One region of the Pseudoalteromonas sp. SIMBA_162 genome, then DNA from elsewhere that is predicted to be linked to it. Evidence: predicted binding sites of a transcription regulator. Region 1 holds the regulator's gene; the other holds the start of a gene.
The links. Region 1 encodes LexA, which represses DNA repair genes until DNA is damaged. Its sites were predicted from a motif close to TACTGTATNNNNATACAGTA; they were not measured.

Region 1 (3,435 bases):
TAACGGCGCCAAACACCATTATTAAACCGTGAACTGTAGTCATTTGATTAAAAAAGTGGGGATCGACCAACTGCAACCCTGGCTGAAATAATTCGGCCCTGATCACCATAGCCATGGCGCCACCAATTAAAAACATGGTCAACGAAAATATTAAATATAAACTGCCAATATCTTTATGATTTGTTGTATAAAGCCAGCGCTTAAAGCCTTTAGCTGGATGATGAGCATGATGCGCTTCATTGGCGTTTGGTTGTTCTGCTATGCTACTCATTAGTTAGCCTCCACGTCGGCATCAAGTGCTGCTTGAATCTCACTAGGCTGAATAACATCACCGGTATCGTTACCCCATGCATTTCGCTTGTAAGTAATAACCGCAGCCAATTGTTTTATAGATAACTGCTTGGCAAATGATTGCATTGCCGTGCCTGGGCTCCCATGAATAAGTATGTCTATATGACCTTTTATATCGCCAAGTACAATTGGGCTGCCTTTAAGAGCCGGAAATACGCCCGGTAGCCCTAACCCCGTAGGTTGATGACATGCTGCACAACTTGCCATGTATACTTGAGCACCCAGCTCCATTAGCTCTTCTTTAGGTAATGTTTGATCAAGTAAAGCTGCATCAGCTAAAGCTGCTTGTTGCTTAGCTTGTTTAGCATCGGCCAACCATACTTTAAAGTCAGCCTCAGATTTGGCCTCTACCACAACGGGCATAAACCCGTGATCTTTACCGCACAGCTCAGCACACTGACCTCGGTAAATACCTTCTTCGTTTATGTTGGTCCATGTTTCGTTAATAAAGCCTGGATTGGCGTCTTTTTTAACGGCAAAGTCTGGTACCCACCAAGAGTGGATAACATCATCTGAGGTCATTAAAAAACGAATTTTTTGATTAATTGGTAGTACGAGGGGTTTGTCTACCTCAAGTAAATAATTTGGGTTTTTATCAGCTAAATTAGTTATTTCATCCTGAGGAGTTGCAAGCATTGAGTAAAACTCTACATCTTCTCCCATGTATTCATAATGCCATTTCCACTGTGAACCTGTAACTTTAATTGTTAAGTCGGCTTTACTGGCATCTTCCATCGCTATTAACGTTTTTGTAGCAGGCACTGCCATAGCAATTAAAATAACAAATGGAATGGCGGTCCAAAGAATTTCTACTTTGGTACTTTCATGGAATTGAGCGGGAACCGCTCCTTTAGATTTGCGATGATGAATGAGTGCCCAAAGCATAATGGCAAACACTATTATCCCAATCACACAACATATAAAAAATATGGTCATGTGTAATTCGTAAACATTTTCACTTATATCTGTAACGCCTTTACGCATATTAAATTGGCTATTTGCCAAGGCTAACTGCGGAAAAACACACAATATAAGCCACAAGGTACAACTAAGTTTACCCATGTGACGACTCCTTTGATGCTGTTGCTAGTGCAAAGCGAAGAGGCATACGGCTTAAACGCCAATTCGTTATTTTTATTTTTTTATTAATGCCGTTTTATTTATAAAAATTGGCATTCACTGCGCTAGCAACAAATTTATTGTGTGTGCTCAAAGCTTAAAAGCGATGAGTATTGCCAGCGTCAGTTCATTAACAATTAGTTAATATTTAACCAGCATGCAAGTTTTTTGTATTAAAAACAAACAATAAATATGTAAAAAGTAGAGCGTTGATTTAGTTTAGCGTAGAAAAAAGTAGCTAAAATCGAGAGGTAGTAAGGGCTAAGGATGAAATGAAAGAGTGTCAATAAAAAACAAATAAATTTAAAAAAATAAAAATACGCACCAAAATAGTGCGCAATTTATAAAATAAGAAAGAACTACATCCAGTCCGCGTTACGAATTACACCCACTGCCAAGCCTTCAATGTTGAACGACTCAGTTTCAAGATCGACCTTAATTGGTGCAAACTCGTCATTTTCAGCATGAAGCAACACCTGGCGACCCGCCTTTTCAATGCGCTTTACGGTTACATCGTCATCAACACGGGCAACCACAACTTGACCATTTTCAGCCACTTGTGTTTTATGCACAGCAAGTAAATCGCCATCCATAATGCCTATATCTTTCATACTCATACCGTTTACGCGCAGTAAAAAGTCGGCAGCTGGTTTAAACATTAATGGGTCAATTTTACAGTGGCTTTCAACATGTTCTTGCGCCAAAATAGGGGAACCTGCCGCAACTCGGCCAATAAGCGGTAAACCTAATTGTTCTGGCTCCTCTTCTTCAACAAGTTGAATTCCACGGCTTGCGCCAGGTTTCATTTTAATCACCCCTTTTTTGGCAAGGGCTTTTAAATGTTCCTCAGCGGCATTTGCACTTTTAAACCCTAACGTTTGTGCTATTTCGGCACGTGTAGGCGGCATACCAGTGTCTTTAATAAACACTTTAATTAATTCGAGTATTTGAGCTTGGCGTTTAGTTAATGGGCGCATACAACTGGTTTTCCATACAGTACATTTAACTGTGAGTATATACAGTTAAATAAAAATCGCAAATTTAAATTATTCGTTCAAATAGCCAAATTACTTGCTTACGTGTACATTTTAGGGGCTTTCTAAAATAGCCTATAAAAATAGTAACTTGCTACATTAAATTTAAAGGAGTCTATATGAGTATTTGGCATCAACCCATTACATTAGCATTGTGTAAACAATTGGACGAAGGCATTAATGGCCAAGGGACGCTAATGAAAACCATGGGAATCGAAATAACAGAGATAGGCGACGATTATCTAGTAGCAACTATGCCTGCAATCCCTGCACACCATAACCCTATTGGCATGGTTCATGGCGGCGCAAACGTTGTACTCGCCGAAACCGTAGCTAGCTATGCTGCTAATTTTGTGGTTGATTTCACAAAGTTTTACTGTGTTGGGCAAGAAATAAGTGCAAGCCATTTAAAGGCTTCTCGCAATGGTACATTAACGGCAACAGCACGCGCATTTCATATTGGAAAACGAAGCTCTGTTTGGGAAATAAAAATTACAAACAGCCGCAACGAGCTATGCTGCGTATCAAAAATGACCGCAGCCGTTGTTGAGCGAAAGACGTAAGTTATTTTTCGAGAGGGTAAATTGTTATTTCCATACCCGCGCCAATAGCAGATATACGCAGTAGTGTATCTGCATGTAAAGCTTGATTAAAACACTTTGGCGACGTGCCTGACTCAAACCCTATATCAAACGTTCTACGTGAGCAGCTCAACCATTGCTTTAATGCATTGCGTGAACATGACTCAATAAGCTCACATATATGGTTTATTGCTTTGTCTGGTGATTTTACATCGCCAGCTACCTCAATACGTGCTAATTGACGGTATTCGTCTTTGTCATAATGTAAAATCGTTGCGACTTTTTTTAGGTCGGCCACCAGCACACTAATATCTTGTTTTGACTCAAGCTCTAGATCTACATTTAAAAAT
Region 2 (3,435 bases), on a different contig from region 1:
GGCTTTTAACTACTTCCACTAAGTGCTCGTTATCTTCTTGCCCGTTCCACACTTTAATGTAGCTACCGTCTTTATAACCATGGTCTTGGCGGAAAAAGTTTAAGGTATTTTTACCAACATAACCACGGTATAAATCGTCAATATCCATGCCCATTTGTGCCATACAACCGGCAAATGCTGATGCATTAAACGCTTTATCTGCAACAGCAGATGCCGCAAGTATTTCTAACGTTTGCTTAAAGTCATCAGCTTGCTGAACTTGGCTCAACTCACTTTCTAATTGCTTTGCTAAGTCTTGATAGCTTGTTTTTCCGTCAATACGTAGCGACAAACCAAAGTGAAAAATATCAACCAATTCTAAAATAACTTGCTCGGTATCGGGTGTTTGTTTTTTCCACCACTTCCAGCCATGATGATCTAGCATTTCGGCACACTCAACCCAAATAGCGCGATACCATTCAAACCCTTGTGTAAACCATTGTTCATGCACTTTTGTATTCATGGCGTTTTGCATTTCTAGCATGACTACTAGCTTATTTAAATTGGCAGACATATCAATTCCTGTCGTTTTTTAGTTGTTTTAATAATACAGAGAAAGCGCTGTTTTTGCATTTGCTATGTCTGTTTTAATTATTTTTATCGATTACTGGTAAACTCAGCCCACGACTCGATTAAATCAACAAAGTCTTCAAAACCACAACCACTGCTTAAGTCGTTCTCTTCAAGCATTAAATCATCATCTTGATAGGCAATTAAGTCTTCGCTGTCTTGGTGCAGAGCATGAGCCTCAAATAAGGCCTCATCTTTAGATAAAATTAAATCTATTTCTTGGCCTTTTAGAGTAACTGGCTCAAAACTCGTTTTGACCGACACAATAAGTGCTTGCACCATAGCGACTTTGTCTTTGCCAATTTCTTCGTTTAACCAACGACCTATTATTGCGTGTTCGCTGCTTATTTTAATTCGTAAACCACTAATAGGGTCACGTATAAATTGATATTCCATAGCTATTACTTATTAAACGTTAATAACGCGATTATACCCGTAAATTAGCTGTAACGCCGACCCTAAAAAACAAAAGAGCGCCATTGGGCGCTATTTTTGTAAAACGTTTAAATACCTAACTTCGCGAGCGGTATCGTGCCGCATCTATTATCGACCATAAATAAATAATAGGTACTAATACAAAACCAACGAGTACGTAAATAAGTGCGTAACTTATAACAATAGCTAGCGCAAAAAATATAGCCGCTAAAATACGCCCTTGTACTAGTTGTCCTAAACCAGGAAAAAATATATTACACAATGCAGCAATCACATTACCGCCAGACCCTTGATCAGCCATACTCACCTCTGTAGTTAATTAATTTTAAATTTTAGTTATCTACTTACTATCACACTTTATGCCAATTTATTAAAGCTTAAAAATCAGTTAGTTAAATTACGACTCATTAATTACTTTGGTATTTTTTACTAAATATAGGTCAATTTGATTATTTTTATTATTAATTTTAGTCACTTATCCACGCCAAAAACTATCCAGCTGATTGGTTTTAGAGGCTATTTTTATAATAGCTGTTCATAAAAACAGTATTTTATTTAGCCTAACAAAAACACCTGTTATACTGCCCTCAATATTGATTAAAAAGGCGTAACGATGGACGTTTCAGAATTACTCGACGGCTTAAATGACAAACAACGCGATGCCGTTGCAGCCCCATTACAAAACATGCTGGTGTTGGCCGGTGCTGGGTCTGGTAAAACACGAGTGTTAGTTCATCGTATCGCGTGGCTTATGCAAGTTGAACAAGCATCAGCTTATAGTATTTTTGCGGTAACTTTTACCAATAAAGCAGCTAAAGAAATGCGTACCCGCGTTGAAGAAACCTTAAAAGCACCGGTTGGCGGGATGTGGATTGGTACTTTCCATGGCTTATCACACCGTATTTTACGCGCTCATCACCGTGAAGCTAACTTACCAGAAGCCTTTCAAATTTTAGATTCTGATGACCAACTTCGTATGATCAAGCGCTTATTAAAATCAATGAATATTGATGATAAAAAGTGGCCTGCAAAACAGTTTGGTTGGTACATAAGCGCTAAAAAAGACGAAGCACTTCGCCCTAAAGATATTCAAGCTTATGATATAAACGAGCAAATGATGCTGCGTGTATATGCCGCCTACCAGGAAGCGTGTGACAGGGCTGGTTTGGTCGATTTTGCTGAAATACTGCTACGCAGCTATGAAGTATTAAAAAATAACCCGACGTTACTTCGCCACTACCAACAGCGCTTTGCGCACATGCTAGTAGACGAGTTTCAAGATACTAATACCATTCAGTACGCATGGTTAAAGTTACTTGCCGGCGATACTAGCAGCATAATGATTGTTGGCGACGATGACCAAAGTATTTACGGCTGGCGCGGCGCTAAAATAGAAAATATAAAACGCTTTTTAACTGACTTTGACGCTGAAACCATTCGCCTTGAACAAAACTACCGTTCAACCGCAACTATTCTTAAAGCATCTAATGCGCTTATAAAAAATAACTCCGAGCGTATGGGGAAAAGCTTATGGACCGACGGCAACGACGGCGAACCTATTTCTATTTATGCCGCATTTAACGAATTAGACGAAGCCCGCTTTGTGAGTAGCAAATTACGTAGCTGGTTAAATGCTGGTAACGCGTTGCAAGACGCCGCTATTTTATACCGTAGTAACGCGCAATCTCGTGTACTCGAGGAAGCCATGCTGCAAGAAGGCTTAAAATATCGCATTTACGGTGGTATGCGATTCTTCGAGCGTCAAGAAATTAAAGATGCGCTATCGTACTTACGCTTAGTAGGTAATCGCCAAGACGACGCCGCATTTGAGCGTGTAATCAATACTCCTGCTCGCGGTATTGGCGATAAAACATTAAGTCATATACGTGATTGTGCACGTGCTGAGTCACTTCCGCTTTGGTACGCAGCTAAAGCTATTGTTGAACAACAGCACTTATCGGGCCGAGCAGCTGGCGCTGTAACAAAGTTTGTAGAACTTGTTGAGCACATGGAAGACAAGATTAGCGATCTTACTTTACAAGAACAAGCTAAATACACAATTCAAACCTCTGGCCTTATGGCTATGTATCAAGCTGAAAAAGGTGAAAAAGGCCGCGCCCGTGTAGAAAACTTAGAAGAACTTATAAGCGCGTGTGATCAATACGAACTCCCTGAAGAAGAAGAGTTTAGCTCACCACTGCAAGGCTTTTTAGCCTATACCTCGCTTGAATCTGGCGAAGGACAAGCCGACGAGCACGAAGATGCCGTGCAGATGATGACTCTGCATTCAGCTAAAGGCTTAGAGTTCCCGCTTGTGTTTATGGTGGGCGTTGAAGAAGGCATGTTCCCTTCGCAGCAAAGTAATGAAGAGTCTGGCCGCTTAGAAGAAGA

Region 2: uvrD (DNA helicase II) is a predicted target of LexA. The motif match lies at 1,574-1,593, and genes of this name have one in related genera.

What each region holds. Positions count from the first base shown of each region.
Region 1 covers NZ_JAWJBQ010000017.1:29,368-32,802, reverse strand. Annotated here, with positions in the region: gene ctaD (cytochrome c oxidase subunit I) at 1-271, opposite strand, end outside; gene coxB (cytochrome c oxidase subunit II) at 271-1,413, opposite strand; gene lexA (transcriptional repressor LexA) at 1,830-2,447, opposite strand; gene R0J88_RS13150 (PaaI family thioesterase) at 2,624-3,067, shown strand; gene R0J88_RS13145 (hypothetical protein) at 3,069-3,435, opposite strand, start outside.
Region 2 covers NZ_JAWJBQ010000041.1:2,354-5,788, forward strand. Annotated here, with positions in the region: gene R0J88_RS18515 (dUTP diphosphatase) at 1-553, opposite strand, end outside; gene R0J88_RS18520 (YacL family protein) at 637-1,005, opposite strand; gene R0J88_RS18525 (hypothetical protein) at 1,121-1,345, opposite strand; gene uvrD (DNA helicase II) at 1,658-3,435, shown strand, end outside.